Regions from separate parts of the Hydrogenispora ethanolica genome, predicted to be linked through region 1. Evidence: riboswitches for the same ligand, from Rfam matches in the RefSeq annotation. Region 1 holds a riboswitch; each other region holds the start of a gene.
The links. Region 1 has a riboswitch for S-adenosylmethionine ahead of EDC14_RS16625 (homocysteine biosynthesis protein). Riboswitches for the same ligand answer to the same signal wherever they lie in the genome.

Region 2: linked by a shared signal. The riboswitch ahead of EDC14_RS06635 (trans-sulfuration enzyme family protein) and the one ahead of EDC14_RS16625 (homocysteine biosynthesis protein) in region 1 are both predicted to bind S-adenosylmethionine.
Region 3: linked by a shared signal. The riboswitch ahead of metA (homoserine O-acetyltransferase MetA) and the one ahead of EDC14_RS16625 (homocysteine biosynthesis protein) in region 1 are both predicted to bind S-adenosylmethionine.

Annotation. Positions count from the first base shown of each region.
Region 1 covers NZ_SLUN01000022.1:8,525-15,765, forward strand. Annotated here, with positions in the region: gene EDC14_RS16605 (hypothetical protein) at 1-281, opposite strand, end outside; gene EDC14_RS16610 (homocysteine S-methyltransferase family protein) at 358-1,662, opposite strand; gene EDC14_RS16615 (UPF0280 family protein) at 1,681-2,427, opposite strand; gene EDC14_RS16620 (NIL domain-containing protein) at 2,481-2,891, opposite strand; gene EDC14_RS16625 (homocysteine biosynthesis protein) at 2,884-4,056, opposite strand; SAM riboswitch class I at 4,122-4,225, opposite strand; gene EDC14_RS16630 (cofactor-independent phosphoglycerate mutase) at 4,662-5,876, shown strand; gene rsmB (16S rRNA (cytosine(967)-C(5))-methyltransferase RsmB) at 6,209-7,241, opposite strand, start outside.
Region 2 covers NZ_SLUN01000005.1:207,687-214,927, reverse strand. Annotated here, with positions in the region: gene EDC14_RS06640 (trans-sulfuration enzyme family protein) at 1-677, opposite strand, end outside; gene EDC14_RS06635 (trans-sulfuration enzyme family protein) at 723-1,859, opposite strand; SAM riboswitch class I at 1,930-2,029, opposite strand; gene EDC14_RS06630 (LacI family DNA-binding transcriptional regulator) at 2,123-3,175, opposite strand; gene EDC14_RS06625 (fused MFS/spermidine synthase) at 3,335-4,942, opposite strand; gene EDC14_RS06620 (HAD family hydrolase) at 5,714-6,349, opposite strand; gene EDC14_RS06615 (chymotrypsin family serine protease) at 6,605-7,241, shown strand, end outside.
Region 3 covers NZ_SLUN01000008.1:74,051-81,291, forward strand. Annotated here, with positions in the region: gene EDC14_RS08675 (homocysteine synthase) at 227-1,510, opposite strand; SAM riboswitch class I at 1,648-1,761, opposite strand; SAM riboswitch class I at 1,971-2,072, shown strand; gene metA (homoserine O-acetyltransferase MetA) at 2,145-3,062, shown strand; gene cysK (cysteine synthase A) at 3,234-4,169, shown strand; gene EDC14_RS08690 (RrF2 family transcriptional regulator) at 4,251-4,697, opposite strand; gene EDC14_RS08695 (MutS family DNA mismatch repair protein) at 5,012-6,865, shown strand; gene EDC14_RS08700 (DNA alkylation repair protein) at 7,111-7,241, shown strand, end outside.

The DNA.
Region 1 (7,241 bases):
CGGCTGCGCCTGCGTGGGGCGACACCCGTCTCTTGCGTATATTTGGCTTGCATCAAATTATAATATTCTTGATTGGTTAATCCCTTCTCCTTCAGCAGCCGACAAAATTGGCTGCGCAACGCGCTCATTTTTCGCCCTAACCGATTGACCAGCTCTCGCCTCTTTTGGGGGTTCCACCAAGATTCAAAAAGCATTTCGTTTTCAGCATCCGTATATCGGGGTTTGGATTTTTGTAATGATTGGTTAGGGACACTCGCTATTGCCAAAGCATTTTTTGGCATCCATCTTCCCTCCTCGCCCTTCAACCAGTTCCTATCATATTTTGTTCCAGAAGGAAGATATTTATGCCAATAAATATTATCGAATGACTTGATACACTCCGCCATATCTTTCTGTCCGAGCGATCAGTCGGGGATCCGATTCTCCGCAAACCATCGCCCGTCCGGGGATGTGCGATAAAAAGATTTGAATCAAATCGGGATCCGTTAGTTCCGCTTTAACCAAATTGGGCCAATACGTAGCCAGCACTTGAACCAAGCTGCGGAACGATTCACGGTATTGGGCATCAAGCTCATTCGCCTGAATACGGATCACTTGAACGGATTGGGAATCTATCTCGAAAATCAGGTCAATAAGGGAATCTTCGGAACCGCTTATAAACTGATTCCATAATTCGGAATAAGCGTCAAGCTCTAACAGATAAACCTCGGATGGCTGATGTTCCAATTGCGCCGGAATGAGCATGCTTTTGGAGACGAGGTAATCCTGGCTCTGATTCGATGAGACCTGATATAGAAGGGCTGCGCTTCGTTGACGCAATTCACGGATATGTTCGGGAGAAGTGCCGCAGCAACCGCCGATAACACGGGCACCGGACCGAATCAGTTCCATGCAGGCGGCGCCGAATTCAGCCGCGCTTTCTTGATAAACGGTCGTACCGTTTTCCACGAAAGGTTTGCCGGCGTTGGGTTGAACAATCAGCGGTATTTTGGTATAGGCGGCCATTTTTTGAATGATCGGTTGCAGCGAAACGGCGGGCAAACCGCAATTGGTGCCAAGTGCTAACAAGGGATAACCCGACAGAGTGGCGGCAACCATTTCCGGGGTAAAACCCGTCAGTAACCGGCCATTCTCCATAAAACTCACGGAAGCGATGACTGGGAGACCGACCGTGAGAGAAGCTTGAACCGCCGCTTTCGCCTCCTGGATATCGCTCATGGTTTCAATGCTGATCAGATCGGCGCCCGCTGCCGCACAAAGCTGGACTTGCTCGAGAAACGCAATATAAGCGTCTTCAAAGGTCAAATCACCCAAGGGTTCGATCATCCGGCCGGTAGGTCCAATCGAAGCGGCAACCAATTGGTTCTCTTGGACCACACTCTTCGCAATTTTTACCGCCGCAGTATTCAACTCCGCGGCTTTACTCTCCAAGCCCTCGGCACTCAGCTTGATCCTGCTGGCCCCGAACGTGTTGGTCTCGATACATTGGGCGCCGGCGGCAAGATATTGGCGATGAACCTCGGCCACGATATCCGGATGGGTCAGATTCAAAATTTCGGGGGCTTCACCAGGCTGCAAGACTTGCTGCTTTTGCAGCATGGTCCCCATGGCTCCATCAAAAAACAATAGATTCCGGTTGAGGTCGAGAAACGATTGCGGCATCAAAAAACCTCCCCAAATTTATATGGCAACCAGGTTTATCTCTCCCCAAGCCGCCATTCGATCATCTTTAATGAGTAAAGCGCCTTGTAATCCGGGGATTTGCTGAACGGAAGCAATCACCCGGGAAAGATCGGTGGTTCGATGGATTTGGTTAGCCGTTGCTGTAGCGGCAGCATCGGCCAACGCCACATCCTCCGCAATAATGACTGCGGCATCGGCTTCTCCTAAACTCAAAGACGGCCCCACTGTACCGGCGGAAGTACAGACCCCCAACCCCTTTGGACAGGGGGCGATTTTCAAACCCACTCTCCGGGAAAACGGGGAATTTCCGGCATAGACGGCAATCATCCGTTCTTTGGACGAACGCAGGAAAATATCGCCGCCATTCTCGATAATGAATTCGGATATGTCGGGAAGGTCTTGGGCGATCATCCCCGCAACGGCGCCGGCCACCGCCGCCATGGGACCCACCTGAACCCGGCTCGAGACATCGATCATCCATTGGACGATGGGATAGGCTGTCGAATCCGGCGGATAGGGAACGAGCGTTTTCGCAAAAAGCGGATGGTGATAGATATATTCTTTTAAATGACGCCGCAACTCCAACAGTAATTTTTTTACCCGCTCCTCCACGGCCTGATCGCTCAAAATCCATAAATCGCTTTCACCAATAACCACTCTGGAACGAATTAAGTCGCCGGCGTGGTAAGCCCGATAATCCCTTTCAACGTCCGTCTTTTTTAAGTACTCCGGATCTTTATCCATTATAAGTATTCCTTAACGTGAAAATGCCGTAACACTGGCACTATCTTAAAAACTTAAAAAGTCGCCTGAATAATCTGCATGGGGCAAGCCTTTACGCATGATTCACAAACAATGCACTGTTCCTTGTCAAAAGATAACTGCCAGTCCGGAGCGGCGATAGTGAGCGCCTTGGAACGGCACACTGCCGTGCAGGCCCCGCAGTGAATACACTCGGCTTCATTCCACACGATTTCCTTCCCTATCGGCTCGACGTGAACTCCTTGAGAAATAATATACTGGATGCCCGCTTGGATATTGGCTTCGGAACCGTTGGAAAGCTCGATGACCAGTTTCCCTTCTTCTCCGGGCGTGATCTTCGCTTTTAGGATATTGATTGCCAGATCAAACTCCTTGACCAAATGGTAGGTTAACGGCACCTCTGTCAAACTGGGCGGGAATGAAAGAACGATTCTCGTTTTAGGCATGTTGGGAAGCCTCCTTGGCGTGGATCTCCAATGAATTCAGTTTGTTTTCTAACGGCAAAGCTTGAACGGGTTCCGTCAATGTAAACTGACCAAGGGTAATCCACTCTTTCAGGATAGCGGCGATCCGACGAGCTTGATAAAGTGATGACAAAGGCGCAGTAGGCACTGATTTTCCCTGAACGGTGACTCTTCCGGAGCGCAACTGTTCATAACTTACCAGGCCATAGTTGGGTTTACTGCGTTCCGGGACACTATAGTCGACAATCGTCGTCTGAATCTCCCGGTTGGAAATGGCGGTAAAACGCAACATTTCCTCATCCAAAATCGGTATGGGAATCCCCACGCCGACGTACATCGTGACTCCGTAACGATCAAATAGAGCAGCCCGTAAAAAATCGCGTTTCATCTCTTTCAGGTTCCCGATCAACGCCAATGTCCCGGCGCTAGAAAGCGGCACGCCGTTTTCGGCCCTTTTTTGCAGCGGATTGTGTTGCGTTCCTTCCCATGCTACGTACCCAACCGTTCCGCCTAAAAAGATGCGGGTGCCGATTCCAATCGTTCGATAGTACGGATCATTTAGTAATGGGCTGAGTTCGCCGGATGTAGAATAAGTAACATTGCCGAAATTCGGCAGCAAAGTTCCCATGTAGGTATAGATGGTCTTAGAAGACGAATTCACTGCCGCCGCATAGTTTTGATAGACATTCCGCGGATTAAATAAATAAGCTTGATTCAGGTCTTGCAAGGTAATATAGGTATGAATCTCTTTGCGCGGATAGCAGTCCGTCCCGTAGGATAACGCTTTTAACTCCACCTGTTTCCCGCTGATTAAGTCTTCAATGACATGAGCACCGCCATATTGAAAGCCTTGAGTCTCCGATAGTTCGGTGGCGCCGATATAGGCATCGACCGCGGCGACTCCCGCATAAGCCGGTACATTATTGAGCGATACCTTGCTCATGCGAATGGGCGGATCCGAATGGCCAAAATTTAAAAAAGCCCCGGAAGAACACATCGGGCCAAATGTGGCTGTTGTCACAACATCGATTTCCGCTGCGGCCTTCTGATAACCCTTCTCCTGAACCAGATCGATGATCTCTTCAGCCGTAACGACTACGGCCTTTCCCTGCTTAATCTTTTCATTAATCTCCGCATAACTTTTCACACGGCGACACCTCCAAGTTGCATAAAATAAAAAAGCCTCAATAAAGAGGCATAAAAGCGAATAACCTCTCATCTGCCAGGATTCCCTGCTGGATTTGGCACCAGTTCGCTCTCACACGAAGGTTGCCGAGGTCTCATCGGGCCAGTCCCTCCACCTCTCTTGATGAGGATATGAATGAATCTAATTTAATAGTATATTATTTTGATCAAGAATCGTCAAGGATTTAAATAAAATTATTTATTTTGACTTTTTTGCCGAAAATGTTCCCTATGGCATTCGCGGGCTTACTTTGATAACCGGTACTCCTGAAACTGTTTGTCAAAATCAATCCGGACGGGTACCTGAGCCCGAAATCGAGTTAAAAATAAAATTCCGGAGGCAATGAGACAAATGAGGCAAATCATGAAATAAAAAGATGCGGGTTGGCTTTTCATTTGATTACCCTTCTCTCTACCGCGATTATCATTTCAACCGGTTCGCTCCGAAACTTCTTGAAAGTTGGCGCTTCAAAATTAAAAATGAAATCATAACTTTATTGAGCGGGGTTTAATGAAATGTTATAATTTTTACAGTTTCATATTTTATCATACCGGGACGGTGATTTCATGAAGTATTTAGTAATCCTGGGCGATGGCATGGCGGACTATCCGGTTCCCGAATTAAACGGTCAGACGCCTTTGGAAGTTAGTCATAAACCCCAGATGGATTTTTTGGCAAAGCACGGCACAGTCGGTTTGGCGAGGACCGTCCCAACGGGGATGCCCCCCGGAAGCGATGTGGCCAATTTGGCGGTAATGGGTTATAATCCCCAAATTTATTATACCGGACGTTCTCCGTTGGAGGCGGTCAGCATCGGAGTCGATCTCAGCCCGTCCGACGTGGCCTTCCGCTGTAATCTCGTGACCTTGTCGGAGGATGCCGATTATTCCGCCAAAACAATGGTTGACTACAGTTCCGATGAGATTTCCACTGAGGAGGCCGCTGTATTAATTCAGGATATCGGAGCCCAGCTTGGCAACGATCAGATCCACTTTTATCCCGGAATCAGCTACCGTCATTTGATGGTGTGGCACGGGGGCCCCACCGCTTCCCGCTTGACCCCGCCCCATGACATTTCGGACCGCCCGATTCATGACCACTTGCCGAAAGGCGACGGCGCCGCGCAATTATTGGAATTCATGGTACAAAGCGCCGACATCCTCAAAAACCATCCCGTCAATCTCCGGAGAATCCAGCGCGGATTGCGGCCGGCAACCTCCATTTGGCTCTGGGGCCAAGGCACCAAACCGAATATTTCCAGTTTTCATGAAAAGTATCAGCTGCATGGTTCGGTAATTTCGGCGGTGGATCTGGCGAAGGGCTTGGGTATTTGCGCCGGATTAAACGTGATTGAAGTACCCGGAGCCACCGGGAATGTCCACACCAACTATAAAGGCAAAGCCGAGGCGGCGCTGGCCGCTTTTGCCGCAGGACAGGATTTTGTCTATCTTCATGTTGAAGCGCCGGATGAGGCCGGGCACCGTGGTGAAGTCGAAAATAAAGTAAAAGCCATTGAAAAAATCGACGGCGAGATTCTCGGTCCGATTTTGGAACGGCTGCCGGAGTTGACCCCGGATTATAAGATTATGCTGTTACCCGATCATCCCACGCCGCTCAGTTTAAAGACCCATGTCGCCGATCCGGTCCCCTTTGTCATTTATCAGTCCACCCAAACGAGTCCGGGTCATTCAACGGCTTGCTTTACGGAAAAATCGGCTGCCGTCACCGGACTGTTCATTGAAGAAGGTTTCCGACTGATGGATCGCTTTATTTTGGGGTAATGCATCAAAGAAACGACTCTCCTGTCGTTCAAGATCGATCTTGACTCCTCAAGATCGATCTTTTATTGTTCAAGAACGATCTTTTATTGTTCAAGAACGATCTTGGATAGCTCAAGATCGTTCTTCAGTCACTCCAGATCGATCTTTAGTGATCCCCAATCGTTCTTGGATGACCCAAGAACGATCTTTGGTTGCTCAACAACGATCTTGGATAACTCAAGATCATTCTTGAGTCACTCAAGTTCCATCTTTGATAGCTCAAGATCGACCTTGGAGGATGAATTGTTTGTCAATTCATTTCCAAGAGTCTGCAAGTATTTCCAAAAGAAGGTCTAGCTCTTGTGTAAGCGGCAGAGAAAGAAACCGTCTCCCCCACCCGACGCAGGCAGGACATTTGCCCAGGGAGTCGAGGAGTCTTCGAGGTGATCCCCCAATTGAGCGGGCAGATACTCCCGCCACGGAACGGGCCGGAATTCCGGATGCGCCTGGCAGAACCAGCGAATCTGCTCTTGGTTTTCCTCCGGTTCCAAGGTGCAGGTGCTATAAACGATCCGGCCGCCGGACTTCAACAATTGCGCCGCATGGTCTAGAATTTCCCGTTGAATCCGGACCAATTCGGCGCTATCTTCCGCTTGCCGGCGGTAACGCGCGTCCACCCTGCGCCGCAATACACCCGTTCCGGAACAGGGAGCATCGACCAGAATCGCGTCGACGGGCACATCAGAGGGCGGTTGAAAACTGCGGGCATCGGCCAAGCGCGGCTCGATAATCTTCAATCCTAACCGGGCGGCGTTTTCGGCAATCAGGCCGACTTTATGAGGATGGTCGTCAATACTGTAAATCGTGCCGCAATTATTCATCAATTCGGCTAAATGAGTACTTTTCCCCCCGGGTGCCGCACACAGGTCAACGACCGTCGCGCCGGGCGCCGGCTGCAACAAATGGGCCACCAACATGGAACTCTCATCCTGCACAAAGAGTTTGCCGTTTCGAAAGGCGGGAAGTTCTTCCAATGGCATGGGCAGGGATTGGAGGATTAACGCTTCGTCTAATAGGTTACCTTGGGTGAACATCACTCCTGCTTCGGCCAATTCATGCCGGATAGCGGCGAGCGACGTACATAGGCGATTGATCCGGACCGTTAACGGCGGTTTCTCATTATCGATGGCCATCAGCCGCTCGGCTAATTCAAATCCGTAGCGCTTCAGCCAACGTTCCGCCAGCCATGCCGGGTGGGAATAGGTAACGGACAGAAACTCCACCGGTTGGGAATCGCGATCGGGGAAAGGGATCTGCTTGCGGTTTCTCAGAAAATTACGGAGAACCGCGTTGACCAGTCCCGCCAAACCGGAATAGCGGGAATTC
Region 2 (7,241 bases), on a different contig from region 1:
AAACCGTTCTGGACGAAATAGATCCGCTTGGCCAGCTCCGGTGAGCGGGTAATGGCCGCGCCGCCGATGACGTCGCTATGGCCGCCCAGAAACTTGGTGGCGCTGTGGACGACGATGTCGACCCCCAGATCGAGCGGCCGCTGGAAATAAGGGGACATGAAAGTGTTGTCGAGCAGGGTCAGCAGCCCGTGGGCCTTGGCGATGGCCACCGCCCCGCGGATGTCGGTGATCTTCAGCAGCGGGTTGGAGGGCGTCTCCAAAAAGAGCGCCTTGGTGTTGGGACGGATGGCCGCCTCGATGTTCTCCAGCCGGGTCATGTCGACGAAGCTGGTCTCCAGCCCGAATTTATTGAAGAACCGGTTCAGGACGCGGTAGGAGCCGCCGTAGATATCCTCGGTGGCCACAATATGGTCGCCCTGCTCCAGAATGGAAAGGGCCGAGGCGGTGGCGGCCATCCCCGAGGCGAAGGCATAGGCGTGGGTCCCGTTCTCCAGTGCCGCCAGGGTGTTCTCCAGCGCCTCCCGGGTCGGATTCCCGGAGCGGGAATAGTCGTAAGCGCCGGGATGCTCCACATCGGGCTGGTGGAAGGTGGAGGCTTGATAGATCGGGATGCTCAGGGCGCCGGTGCGCGGGTCCAGTTCATTCCCGTTATGCAGGATTCGGGTGGCATATTTCATCACGATTCACTCCTCGAAATATTCCGGGGGACAGCCGGCCCGGCGTCATTGCATGGCCTGTTCCAGATCGGCGATGAGGTCTTCCAGGGCTTCGATCCCCACCGACAGCCGCAGCAGGTCGTCGGTCACTCCGATCCGCTCCCGGACTTCCGCCGGAATGTCGGCGTGAGTCTGCCGGACCGGGTAAGTGATCAGGCTCTCGACCCCGCCCAGGCTCTCGGCGAAGGTGATCACCCGGACCCGGTTGATGAGCCGTTCCACCTGGGCCGGATCCTTCACGGTGAAGGAGAGCATCGCTCCGAAGCCCGAGGCCTGGCGGGCCAGGATCGCGTGGCCGGGATGGTCCGGCAAGCCCGGGTAGAGCACCCGCCCCACGGCCGGGTGCGCCGCGAGCCAGCGGGCGATTCCGGCGGCGTTGGCCTGCTGCCGTTCCAGCCGGAGGGCCAGCGTCTTAAGGCCGCGCAGCATCAGCCAGCTGTCCTGCGGCCCCAGGACCGCGCCGGTGGAATTCTGAACGAAGCGGATCCGCTCGCTCCACTCCGGGGTCCGGGCGACCACGATCCCCGAGAGCAGATCGTTGTGGCCGCTCAAAAACTTGGTGCCGCTATGGACCGCCAAATCGGCCCCCAGCTCCAACGGGCGTTGGAGGTAGGGAGTCATAAAGGTATTGTCGACGATCACCGCCAGCCCCAACCCGTGGCCCAGGGCGATGACCCGCTCCAGGTCGGTCACTTTCATCAGCGGATTGGTGGGCGTCTCGATCAGCAGCGCCTTGGTCCGGCCGGGCTGCACCGCCCGTTCGAGCGCCTCCAAGGCGGTGGCATCGGCGTAACTGGCGGCGATCCCGAACGGCTTGAAGTTCCGCTCCAGCAGCCGGTAGGTTCCGCCGTAAAGGTCGTCCGAGACCACGATATGGTCGCCGGCGGAGAAGGCCATCAGCACCGCGGTGAGCGCCGCCATCCCCGAGGCGAAGGCGAAGCCGCGGTCGCCCCGTTCCAGTTCGGCCAGGACCTGTTCCAGCGCCTGGCGGGTCGGGTTGACCGAGCGGGAATAATCATACCCCGTGCTCACGCCCAACGCCGGATGGCGAAAGGTGGCGGTCTGGTAGATCGGGGTGCTCACCGCCCCCGTCGGCGCGTCGGTACAGAGGCCCGCATGGGCCAGAACGGTTTCGATCTTCATCGGACTTCCTCCTCGTCAAACCAAAAAGCCTCTCTCCGGTGGAAAGAGGCCTGCATGAACGCGCTGTCCTCTCTCATCTGCCAGGTTACCCTGCCGGAATTGGCACCCTGCTCGCGCACAAGGTTGCCGAAGGTTCATTGGGCCGGTCCCTCCCCTTCTCTCGATAAGAGTCTGTTTCGGTCGAATATGAAATTGGAATACCCACTAAAATTATGGAATTTATCAGTAATTTCTGATTATTCTACCATAATCCGGCCGCTTCGTCAAGAGGTGGTTTCCGGCGCGACCCGCCCGGCTTCCGTTTTCAAGCCCGGCCGGCCGCAGGAGGCCCGGATCACTAATTCGGTCGGGAGGACGATCCCCTTCTCCTCGGGAATCTCCCCGTGCATCAGCCGGAACAATTGAACGGCGGCCGCCTCGCCCAGCGCCGCGATGGGCTGGCGGACCGCGCTGATAGCCGGCGCGAAATAATTGTAGAGCGGGTGATCGTCAAAAGTCGCCACGCCCAGGTCCTCCGGCAAGCGCAGCCCTTCTTCCCGGGCCGCCTGTAACACCCCGGTGACCAAGTCGCCGGCAGCGGCAAAAATCGCCGTGACCCCTATCCCCGAGCGGATGATCTCCCGGCTGATCTCGCCGGCCCGCAAGGTCCAGTACGGGCAGTGGTAAACCAGCCCCGGGTCGAGCCCGGCGGCCGCCATGGCCTGTCGAAAACCGCCCACCCGCGCGATGACGCTGGGGTAATGCTCCGGCCCCGCCAGCATGGCGATGCGGCGGTGGCCCAAGCCGATCAAATGCTCGGTCATGCGCCGCGCCCCGCCGGCGTTGTCCACATCCACATAGTAATGGGAGATGCTAACGCTCTTGCCCACCATCACGAAGGGGAAATCCTTCAGCAGGAGCTCGGCCAGTTGCTTGTCGCCGAACTGCTCCGCGCCGATGATCAGCCCGTCGATGCGCCGGCCCTTCAGGATCGACTGATAGGCTGAAGCCACGTCCTCCTCGGACCGGGCGGTGGAGAGCAGCACATTATAGTTTTGAGCGGCCGCCCGTTCGGTGATCGCCGTCAACAGGCCCGGCCAATAGGCGGTGGCCATGGAATAACCGCCGGTATGCGGGATGATCACCCCGATATTGCCCGAGCGTTTGGCCGCCAGGCCGTGGGCCGAGGCATTGGGCTGGTAGTCCAGCTCTTTGATGAGTTTTAAGATCCGTTTGCGGGTCTCTTCCCCCACGCCGGGACCGCCGTTGATCACCCGCGAAACGGTGCCGGTGGAGACCCGGGCCATCTCCGCCAGGTCTTTAATGGTTATGGTCATCGCCAGTCCACCTCGAATGGGCAGCGCGCCTTGGGCGTTATGCCCCGGCGCGCTGCCCATCAGCTTGCTAAAACGTTATACTTCCCCATTATACCGGAGCGCCGGGGGCGGAGCAACAACTTCCATCGTTTTCCCGCCGGTCGTCCATGAGGCCGCGGTTTACAGCAACGGATTCTGCAAGGTATCCACCGGCGCGTAATCGTCGGTGAGCAGCGACAACCCTTCGTACCAGCCATTCTTGCGCAAACGGGGCTCATCCACCAGCGTCTGGGCATAGGACGGCACATCCTCGCGGATCCGGCCCGCGCGGAACAGCGCCTCTGCCCGGTCCCGCCAGGTCCGGGGGGACCAGCGGCGCGGGTTGCGGGTAGCGATCAGGATCATATTCCGCTCATAGCTGTCACTCTCATCCCAGATCCCCACCGGGAAGAGGTAAACCTGGGGAAAGACCGCCGCATAGGTATGGCCCATCGCCCGGAGCAGGCCGCTGCGCGAGCCCTTGATGGCGCCGATGACATTGGAGACGACCGCGCCGTCCCGGTCCAGCACCCGGCGGACCGAGCGGAAGAATTGGTACGTCGCCAGGTGGTAGGGAATGGTGCTCTCCGAATAGGCGTCGATGACCACCAGGTCGTAGGGACGGATTTTACCGGCCGCGATGGCCCCGGCCCGCTGGTCCACGAAGAGCCGGCCGTCCTGAGTATAGACCCGGAGCTTGGCGGTACGGGGCAGCGCGAAATAATCGCGGGCCACCCGGACCACCTCGGGGTCGATCTCCACCACGTCCACCTGTTTCAGGCTGGGGTAGTCGTGGAGGAACTTCTTGGGCGCCGATCCGCCGCCCAGCCCGATGAAGAGCATCCGCTCCGGCTCGGGGACGGCGACCACGCCCAGATGGAGGTAGGAAGTATAGCCGAAGACCATCTCCAGCGGCTGGTCCAGATCCATGGCGCTCTGGTAGGAGTTGTCGAAGTGGAGGTTGCGCCTGGTGCCCACCTGGGCCACGATCACGTGATGGTACAACGAATCGCGTTCGTAGCGGATCTCTTCCGGGGTGTAAAAGGAGGTCCGCTGCGGGGTGGAACGCCAGAAAAAGCCCAACAGCGCCAGGGCCAGCAGGACCAGGAAGATTCGCCAGCGGCGCAAGGCTCCGGCCCGGGAGCCGGCCGCTTCGGGAGCGCCGGCAGTCCGGCGCCGCTCCAGCTCGACGGCGACCAGGATCAAGAGGGCCAGGCCCAACAGTAGCGCGCCCAGGCTATGAACGATATTCCGGACGCCGATGGCCGGAATCAGGAAAAACGAGGTCAACAAGGTGCCGATGATGCTGCCGGCGCTGGAGATGGCCGAAAGATGGCCGGCGGTATTGCCGATGGTCGTCAGGTTGCTGGTGGCGAGCTTGATTGCGAACGGCGAGATGGTCGCCAGCAGCAGGCTGGGCAGGAAGAAGAAAGCCAGGGCCGCCAGGAGGGAACCGGTGCGCGGTCCGAAGCCGCTGCAGAGGATATTCACCGGAGTGCTCCAGAAAGGCAGAAACCCGACATAGACTCCGGCCAGCCCCAGGATCAAGCCGAGCATGCCGAGATCGGGCCGGCGGTCGGCCAGCCGGCCGCCGCCGTAGTATCCGAGGGTCAAGGCGGCCATCACCACCACGATCAGCGAGCCCCAGATATAGATGGAGCTGCCGAACGACGGCGCCAGGATCCGGCTGCCGACCATCTCCAAGGACATCAGGATCGCGCCGCTCAAAAAGACTGTCAGATAGAGCATGGATTCCTCCTTCGCGTTACGGATTGCCGGCTTCTCAAAACGTTTTTGCCAACGGCCGGAAGCCGTTCGGCTACTAAGATTCGCCGGCGTCGGGAGAATTCCTTCCGAAAACGGTGGCGCGGTTACCGGTATCATGGGCCTCAAGACCCGGCTCACACTCTGAGCCGCCAAAGCGCCATCTGGCGGATCAAAACTTCCCCCGCTCTGCTCCGATGGCCCATATGAGCGGTTCAACAATGCAAGGGCATGGCCGAACCGTGCTTTTTTTCAAGGGCCTAAAAGCGTTGTGATAAACCCTGTCCGAAGGCCAGGGTGAACACAAAAGCTCAGAGAAGCAAGTGATAAAGTCGATTTTTAATCCTTTGAAAGAGTGATTTCCGAATTTGAGGACTTTATCACATGGCTTCTAAACATTCCCGGCAACGGAACAAGCATCCCCCGTGACTGCGTCAACTTACCCGGCAACCGGGCAGCCTCGCCCGGCGACTGCGCGAGCTCGCACAATTACTGTGCAAGGTTCCCCGGAAACGGTGCAGGCTTACGCGGTTACCGCGCGGGGTTCCACAGCAACTGCGCCAGTTTGCTCAGTTCCCGCGCTGGGATTCCCAGGAATTAAGCGAGCATCTCCGGTCACAAAACCTTTTACTCTAGCGACTCCGCCACCCGCGTCTGTTGCGGACCCGGTTCATTCCGCCGGGTAAGCTGCCTAAAAAAAGCCCTTTCCCGGTTTGGGGAAAAGGCTTTTTTATCGAGGTTCCGAAATTCATTCTCTCAGGATACCCGCAGTTTCTGCGAATGCGCCTCCGGGCCTTCCGCCCCGCTCGGAATCAAGAAGGGCCGGACATCGGTGGCGATCATCCCGGCCCGCCGCGCCGCCTCCAATCCCAGCTCGCCGTCTTCGAAGACCTGGCAATACTCGGGCGCCACGCCCAGGCGATCGGCGCAGCGCAAGAAGGTTTCGGGATCCGGTTTGGGCTGGGCCACATCGTCGCAGCTGACCAACGCCGCGAAGTATTTCTGCAAACCCAGGGCTCCGATGTTCTGCAGGGCGATCTTCCGGCATTCTCCGGTGCCGAGGCCCATCGGCAGCTGACCGTGAAACTTGTGCACCAACGCGACCACCGGCTCCAGCGGCTGAACCTCCCGGATGTGCCGTAAATACGCCGCATCTTTGGCGGCAGTAACCTGCTCCGGATCCAGGCGCAGTCCGCAGTCGCGGTTGATCAGGGCGACAATCGCCCGGCTGGGCATCCCGGCATTCTGATAAAAAAGCTCCTTCGGATAGTCGAAGCCGTATTTTCGCCCCGTTTCCGACCAGGCCTTCCAATGCGCCGGCATGGTATCGCCCAACGTGCCGTCAATATCGAAGATCAGTGCTTTTACCCTTAAATTGACATATAGTCCCATCAGTTCCGCTTCATCTCCATGGCCATTTGAAAATTTTTACTTTTCTGCAATCAATATCAACACTTCGCCTTTTCTCACCCGAACCCTTTGTCCGCCCGGAATGTTAACCATATTGATACACTGTCCGGCAGGGCCCGAACTCCCGTTCCGCCGCGGCTTTACACCACATAGGCTAAGGCAGAGAGGGCTTCGGCCAGGCCCCAGTCCGGCCCGCCCTGCAACTGTATTCAACGTATGGAAAGGAGACGTTTCGCCTTGGGTGTCAACCGAAAATCTCTGACGGAAGCAGCCAAATCCGAGGCAATGAAGTCTTTTGAAGCCTCAAGCGATGATTTTCTGGACCCCAAGCACCGGCCCGCCAACGTCGTAGGAATGGGGATCGGCGTCAAATGGAAGAAAGGGCGCCCCACCGGCGAGCCGGCGATGGTGGTCATGGTCAGCAAGAAAGTCCCCCGCGAGCAGTTGGCGGCGGTGGATCTGATCCCGTCGAAGCTGGGCGGGATGCAGACCGATCTGCTGGAGGTGGGGGTGATGAAGGCCGAGCAGGATGACGCCATTCTTCAACAATTAACCCTGCGGGCCAGACCGGTCAGCGGCGGTTATAGCGTGGGACACATCAATACCAGCGCCGGCACCATCGCCACCTGCGTCTACGACCTGCAGCAGCAGGGGCTCGGCATTCCCCCCCGCTATTATATTCTCAGCAACAACCACGTGCTGGCCGATAGCAATGCCGGAAACATCGGCGATCCCATCCTCCAACCGGGCCCGGCCGACGGCGGGGAATACCCCACCGACCAGATCGCCGTCCTCAGCCGGTTTGTTCCGATTCAATTCGACCCGCCGGTCCCGCTGGACCAGCAGAACAACCTGGTGGATGCGGCCGTCGCCG
Region 3 (7,241 bases), on a different contig from region 1:
AAGTTTCGTTTGAATCACTAAAATTATATATGGCGAAGCTCCCGCTGTCAAAGTGAAATATCATCCGGATTATTCTGGCCCGATGGACCCTGTTTTATGGACGGGCCGCGACTGGTTCCCGGGGCGGAACCCCGGCGCTTGAAAAAGCCTTCATAAACTGCGGCATGAAAAAGACCCGGAGATGAGAGCTCCGGGTCCTCGGGCGAGGCTTGGCTCGGCAGCGGGCTCAGGCTTGGGCGAGCGCCTGGTCGATATCGGCGATGATGTCGGCGCCATGCTCAATTCCGACCGACAGCCGGATGAAGTCGGGCGTCACTCCCGTGGCCAGTTGTTCCGCTTCGGACAACTGCTGGTGCGTGGTTGAAGCCGGATGGATCACCAGCGACTTGGCGTCGCCGATGTTGGCCAGGTGCGAGAGGAGCTTGACATGATTGATGAAACGCACGCCCGCCTCCTTGCCGCCTTTCACGCCGAATCCGATGAGGGCGCCGGCGCCCTGCGGCAAGTATTTTTGCGCCTTCTGATATTGCGGGCTGTCCGGCAGCCCCGGGTAGTTGACCCAGGAGACTTTGGGGTGCTCTTTGAGGAACGTCGCGACTTTCAAGGCATTTTCGCTGTGGCGCGGCATCCGCAGGTGTAACGTCTCCAGGCCTTGCAAGAATAAGAAAGAATTAAAGGGCGAGGGCGCGGGCCCCAGATCGCGCAGCAGCGTGACGCGGGCCTTCAGAATATAGGCGATGTTGCCGATGGGCTTGAGCGCTTCCACGAAATTGATCCCATGGTAGCTCGGGTCGGGCTCGGCGATCAGCGGGAATTTGCCGTTCGTCCAGTCGAATTTTCCGGAATCGACGATGACGCCGCCGATGGAAGTGCCATGGCCGCCGATGAACTTGGTGGCGGAGTAAACCACGATATCCACGCCGTGTTCGATCGGGCGAATCAGGTAGGGAGTGGAGGTATTATCCACGATAAACGGCAGGCCATGCCGGTGCGCGATCTCCGCCACCGCTTCGAAATCCAGGACATCCAGCTTCGGATTGCCGATGGATTCGCCGTAAATGGCTTTGGTCTTTTCGGTGATGGCTTTTTCGAAGTTCTGCGGATCGCTGGAATCGACGAACTTGACGGTGATTCCAAGCCGCGCCAATGTGTAATGGAATAGGTTATAGGTGCCGCCGTAAAGATTGTCGGCGGAGACGATCTCATCGCCGGTCTGGGCGATGTTTAAAATCGCCAGCGAGATCGCGGCCTGGCCCGAGGCCACCGCCAAGGCGCCGACGCCGCCGTCCAGCGCGGCAAGGCGTTTTTCGAAAACATCGGAGGTGGGATTCATCAGCCGGGTGTAGATATTGCCGAACTCCTTCAGGCCGAAAAGATTGGCGGCATGTTCGGTATCTTTGAATTGGTACGATGAGGTCTGATAGATCGGCACCGCCCGCGCTCCGGTGGTCGGATCGGCCTCTTGGCCGCCGTGTACCGCGAGAGTTTCCCAGTGATAATTGTTGGACATGGATAATTCCTCCTTCGTAATGAGTCGATGGCCGTTCAAATCGTGGGGTTTGGCAGGGAGCTGACGAGGGCTGGCTTCTAGTTCTTCCCAAAAATAAAAACCCCCTTTGTCAAGAAAGGGGGTAGCTTTTTTAAACCCCCTTATCTTTCGAAACTTGCTCAGTTTCGCTGGAATTGGCACCATGTCGTCTGGATATCACGATGGTTGCCGAGGCATCTTCGGGCCAGTCCCTCCACCTCTCTGGATAAGGTATTCTAATCTTGTCAATTCCTATAAATTTAATAGGAATATTTTGTATATACTATATTATAAGCCGGATGAAGTGTCAAGTAAAATTTTTGCATGCAGCGGATGGGAAAACCCGCTGGCGTCCGCCCAAAAACTTGGCGGAAGTTTCGAATTTAACTTGACTAATGATATGGCAATACTTATAATTTTGATCAATAATCATAAGCAAGCGCTCTTATCCAGAGAGGGGAAGGGAAAGGCCCGATGATCCCTCGGCAACCGGCGGCAGCGTCGCGCGGTGCCAATTCCTACAGGGAAACCTGGGAGATGAGAGGAACGAGCCAACCAAGCCTCTTCCTTTCGGAAGAGGTTTTTTTGCGAATACTACTTTCAAGGAGGTCTTTCCATGCCCATCAAAATCCCGGACAATTTGCCGGCTACCGAGACGCTGACGAATGAGAACATCTTCGTCATGCCGGAGGACCGCGCATTTCATCAGGACATCCGGCCGCTGCGGATCGCGATCCTGAACCTGATGCCTACCAAGATCACCACGGAGACGCAGTTGTTGCGGCTGCTCGGCAATTCGCCGCTGCAGGTCGACATCACCCTGTTGTTTCCCGAAAGCCATCAGTCCAAAAATACCGCTCCGGAACATTTGGAAGCTTTTTATAAAACCTTTCGGGAAGTACAGGACCAGAAGTTTGACGGAATGGTCATTACGGGCGCTCCGGTCGAGCAGCTGGATTTCGAAGAAGTGACCTACTGGGAAGAGTTGGGCCAAATCATGGAATGGACCAAGCACCACGTCTTTTCTACGCTGCATATCTGTTGGGCGGCGCAAGCCGGTCTGTTTTACCACTACGGAGTGCCCAAGTATCCGCTGGCCAGCAAAATGTTCGGGGTCTTCAGCCACCGCGTTACCAAGCAGTATGTAAAATTGCTGCGCGGCTTCGACGACTGTTTTTTGGCGCCCCACTCCCGCCATACCGAGGTGCGCCGGGAAGACATCCTGAAGGTGCCCGAATTGGAAATCCTGGCCGAATCGGAGCAAGCGGGAACCTATATTGTCGCCAGTAAAGACGGCCGCCGGATCTTTGTCACCGGCCACGCCGAGTATGATCCCTTGACCTTGAAGTGGGAATACGACCGGGACGTCGCGAAGGGCATGACCGTCAGTATCCCCCGGAACTATTATCCCAATGATGATCCCAGCCAGCCGCCGATCGTGCGCTGGCGGGGCCATGCGAATCTTTTATTCACCAATTGGCTGAATTACTATGTGTATCAGGAGACTCCCTACGATCTCAATGCAATTGAGTGAGCTGACATTGACAACTCCGGTAGGAAAAATTATGATGGCTATAGTAAGATGAAAAAAGTCTTTGATCAACCATCTGATGAATTAGGGAAAATAGGTCGCAATCCATTGGAGTGTTCAATGCGACATATCTTCCAGCAATGAATACTTCGAATACTTCAGGGAGGGATTATGATGGCGAAGATTGCCTGCAGCCTGATCGACCTGATCGGCAATACGCCGCTGCTGGAATTGGCCAATTATAACCGCGCGCACGGATTGGAAGCGAAACTCGTTGCCAAGCTCGAATATTTTAATCCGGCGGGCAGTGTCAAAGACCGGATCGGAGCGGCCATGATCCGGGATGCCGAAGAACGGGGCGTTTTAAAACGAGGCTCGGTGATCATCGAGCCGACCAGCGGCAATACCGGGATCGGCCTTGCCATGGTGGCGGCGGCCAAAGGATACCGGTTAATTCTGACCATGCCGGAGACGATGAGCATCGAACGGCGGAATCTTCTGAAAGCGCTGGGTGCGGAGGTGGTCCTGACTCCCGGACCCGAAGGCATGAAAGGCGCGATCCGCAAGTCCGAGGAGTTAGCCGCGGAAATACCGGACTCCTTCATTCCGCAACAGTTCAAGAACCCGGCGAACCCCGCGGTTCACCGCCGGACCACTGCGGAGGAGATCTGGCGAGACAGCGACGGCCAGGTCGATATTTTTGTAGGGGGCGTCGGCACGGGCGGCACCGTCACCGGAGTCGGGGAAGTCCTAAAAGAGCGGAAACCCGGCCTTCAAGTTATCGCAGTGGAACCTTTCAATTCCCCGGTTCTGTCGGGAGGAACCCCGGGTCCGCATATGCTGCAAGGAATCGGCGCCGGATTTGTGCCGGATATCTTGAATCGTTCGATTATCGATGAGATCTATCCAGTGAAAAACGAGGAAGCCTTCCATACTGTCCGGCAACTGGCCAAGACTGAAGGGTTGCTGGTGGGAATCTCTTCCGGGGCGGCGGCTTGCGCGGCGACCGCCATCGCCAAGCGGCCGGAGAACCGGGGCAAGACCATTATTGTACTCCTGCCGGATACGGGAGAACGCTATTTGTCGACCACTTTGTTTCAGTCGGAATAACTGTAGAAAAGCCTTATCGAAACACGAGGCCGTCCCTGCATCAAGGACGGCCTCGTGTTTATTTTGCTGCGCGCGATAGAGTCAGATATAATACATTACGTTGACCTTGTTGGATACCGCGCGATCGGCCAGGTCTTGGAGAGAGGTTCCGTCGAGGAAGCGATCGATAGTCTCCTTGAATTCTTGCCAAAATTGCCGGGTTATACAGTTCTTCTCCCGCTCGCACTGCTTGGAAAACGGCGCGGATTCAACACACAGAACCGGCGCGATCGGCCCTTCCAACGCCCGTAATACGTCGCCGACAGTAATTTCCGTCGCCTTTTTAACCAACTCGTAGCCTCCTTGAGCGCCGCGGGAGGCCCGCACCAGACCAGCCTTGCGGAGACTGGTAAAAACCTGTTCCAAATAGGATTCGGAGATTTCCTGGCGTTCGGCGATGACCCGCAAGGCCAAAGGACCTTCCTGATTATGCATCGCTAAGTCAACCATGGCTCTTAACCCATAACGTCCGCGCGTGGAAATTTGCATGTTAACTCCTTTTATTGAGAGAATGCTGATGATTGAGAAGCCGTGTGATAAAGTCTTTCAAATCAGAAATCCTCTTACGAAAAGGCTTTAAACGACTTTATCACTTTTTCAAGCAATCGCTGTGACCCTGCCGGCTTTCTAGCCGGGTTTATCACAGCTCTTTTAGGGAATACCTATCAATTTAATTAGGATTAATTTTAATGTATCATAAAAATCATGCTATTTCAAGAAATAACCCAAACTAGGAATAAAGCACAACCGGGTGGCAGGGTTTTCCATCGGCGGCGCCGAATTGGGAGTGGAAACGAATTAAGTTGATACGTTGGAACGGTTCGAAAATCGGCAATGAGGTGACAATTTTGCGGGAGTCTTTTAAAAATTATGAACGGAGAAGTCGGGCTTACCAAAAGTGCGCAGCCAAGGCGGAGACGGCGTTCAACCGCTGGTATCGCTGGAAAATTTTCATCTTTTGGGGCGGCCTGTTCCTTTTGGGGCTGGCGTTTATGGTCAAGAGTTTTCCCATGGGCGGCGCGGCGCTGGTTTTGGGGATATTCCTCTTTATTGCGGTGGATGTTTGGCAGGTCAAGGCCATGACCCGGCAGCGCCTGGCCGGCGCTTTGGAGACGATCAACGCCAATTGTTGCAAACGGTTGAACGGCGAATGGAGCGGTTTTCAGGATCAAGGAGCCGATTTTCAGACGGAAGACCACCAATTTGCCGGCGATTTGGATGTTTTTGGCCCGGATTCGTTGTTTCAATGGTTGAATACTGCCGGAACGTTTCACGGCAGGAGGCAATTGGCGCGTTGGTTGACCCATCCTCCCGAGTCCGGGGCGGTAATTCGCGAGCGGCAAGAGGCCGTCACGGAACTGGCCGGCCATCTTGGCTGGCGCCAGCGGCTGATGGCCGAAGCGGTATATCTGGCCGATCTGAAACGGGATCCGGAAACGTTGATCGCCTGGGCCAATGACCGGCATTCACTGGCCGATCTGCCGTGGTTATGGTCTGCGGTGCGGCTATTGCCGATCGTGACGGCTGTCTTCCTGATCACGGCCTATCTTTTGAAGATCTCCTTTTATCTTCCCGGCGCCGTCATCCTGCTTCAATATCTGTTGCTCCGGTATCGCCGCCGCGAGCGGGAGAGCATCCTGGAACGGATCGCTCCCTACCATCAGCAACTTCAAAGCTATGCCAAGCTATTCGAGGTGATGGAGTCACGCCGTTTTCAGTCTTCGTTTCTGGTGCGCTTGCAGACCGAGATCCGGTCCAAAGGCAGGCCGGTATACCGTCAGATTCAGCGGTTGGCCAAGATTGCCGATGCCGTATCCAATCGGCACAATGCCTTTTATTTCTTTCTCAATGTGCTGACGCTCTGGGATTACCAATGTTTCTTCGCCCTGGCGGACTGGAAGGAGCGGTCGGGAAGCCGTCTGCGCCGTTGGTTCGAGGTGCTCGGCGAGATGGAAGCCCTCGCCTCGCTGGCGGTGGTCCGGTATGATCATCCCGCATGGGCGATACCCGGTATTCTGGAAGGGGAGCCGGTTTATCTGGCGCTGGAACTCGGCCATCCATTGCTTCCGGAAAACCGGGTTTGCAATGATCTGGTGCTCAACCGGCCCTCCGGGGTTCTCCTGGTCACCGGATCAAATATGTCGGGAAAGAGCACGTTTCTACGAACCGCCGGGATCAATCTGATTTTGGCCTATGCCGGTTCTCCCGTCTGTGCCCGCGAACTGACCTGTTCCTTGATGGAAATGCATACCTGCATGCGGGTCGGCGATAATTTGAGCCGGCATATTTCCAGCTTTTATGCGGAAGTTTTGCGGGTGAAACAGATTGTCGATGCCGCAGCTGCCGGCCACAAGGTCTTTTTTCTGCTGGATGAGATCTTTAAAGGAACCAATTCCAAGGACCGCCATACCGGAGCGCGGATTTTGATTAAGAAACTGAGCCGGGCCGGGGCGATTGGAATGGTCTCCACCCACGATTTGGAGCTGGCCGATTTGGAAGAGGAGACCGGGGGAAGAATTAAAAACTGCCATTTTCAGGAGCAGTACCGGGAGCACGAGATTTTATTCGATTTTAAGCTCCGGCCGGGGGTTTCCACAACCCGCAATGCACTTTACCTGCTCCGGGCAGCCGGGATTACTGTCGACGATCCGGAGTGAGCGGATATTCCGGACCGACTTGCAATCCATTCCAAATCATCATTTGGAATAAATATCATTGGATAAGAAGGAAAATAAAGTTATTTGTTGAATAACATACCAGCTAAAACAATGTTGCCGCGGAGCGGATGTCTGGGTACCCAACAATTTGCAACTATTGTAATGTTTCATTCCTGACCTGAGTTCGCGTTAAGCACGTTTCGCTTTTGATTTTAAAGTAAAATTTGGGAGAGAGGAGCAAGCTGATGGCAAGAGCGAGAATGGGGTTGGATGAAGTTCTCAAAAATCTAAAGGTGGCGGCCGTTCCGCGAGCCGAGGAAGGGGTCCGGGCCGGATTGACGACGCGGAGCGCTTATGGAGTTTCCATCCCTACGTT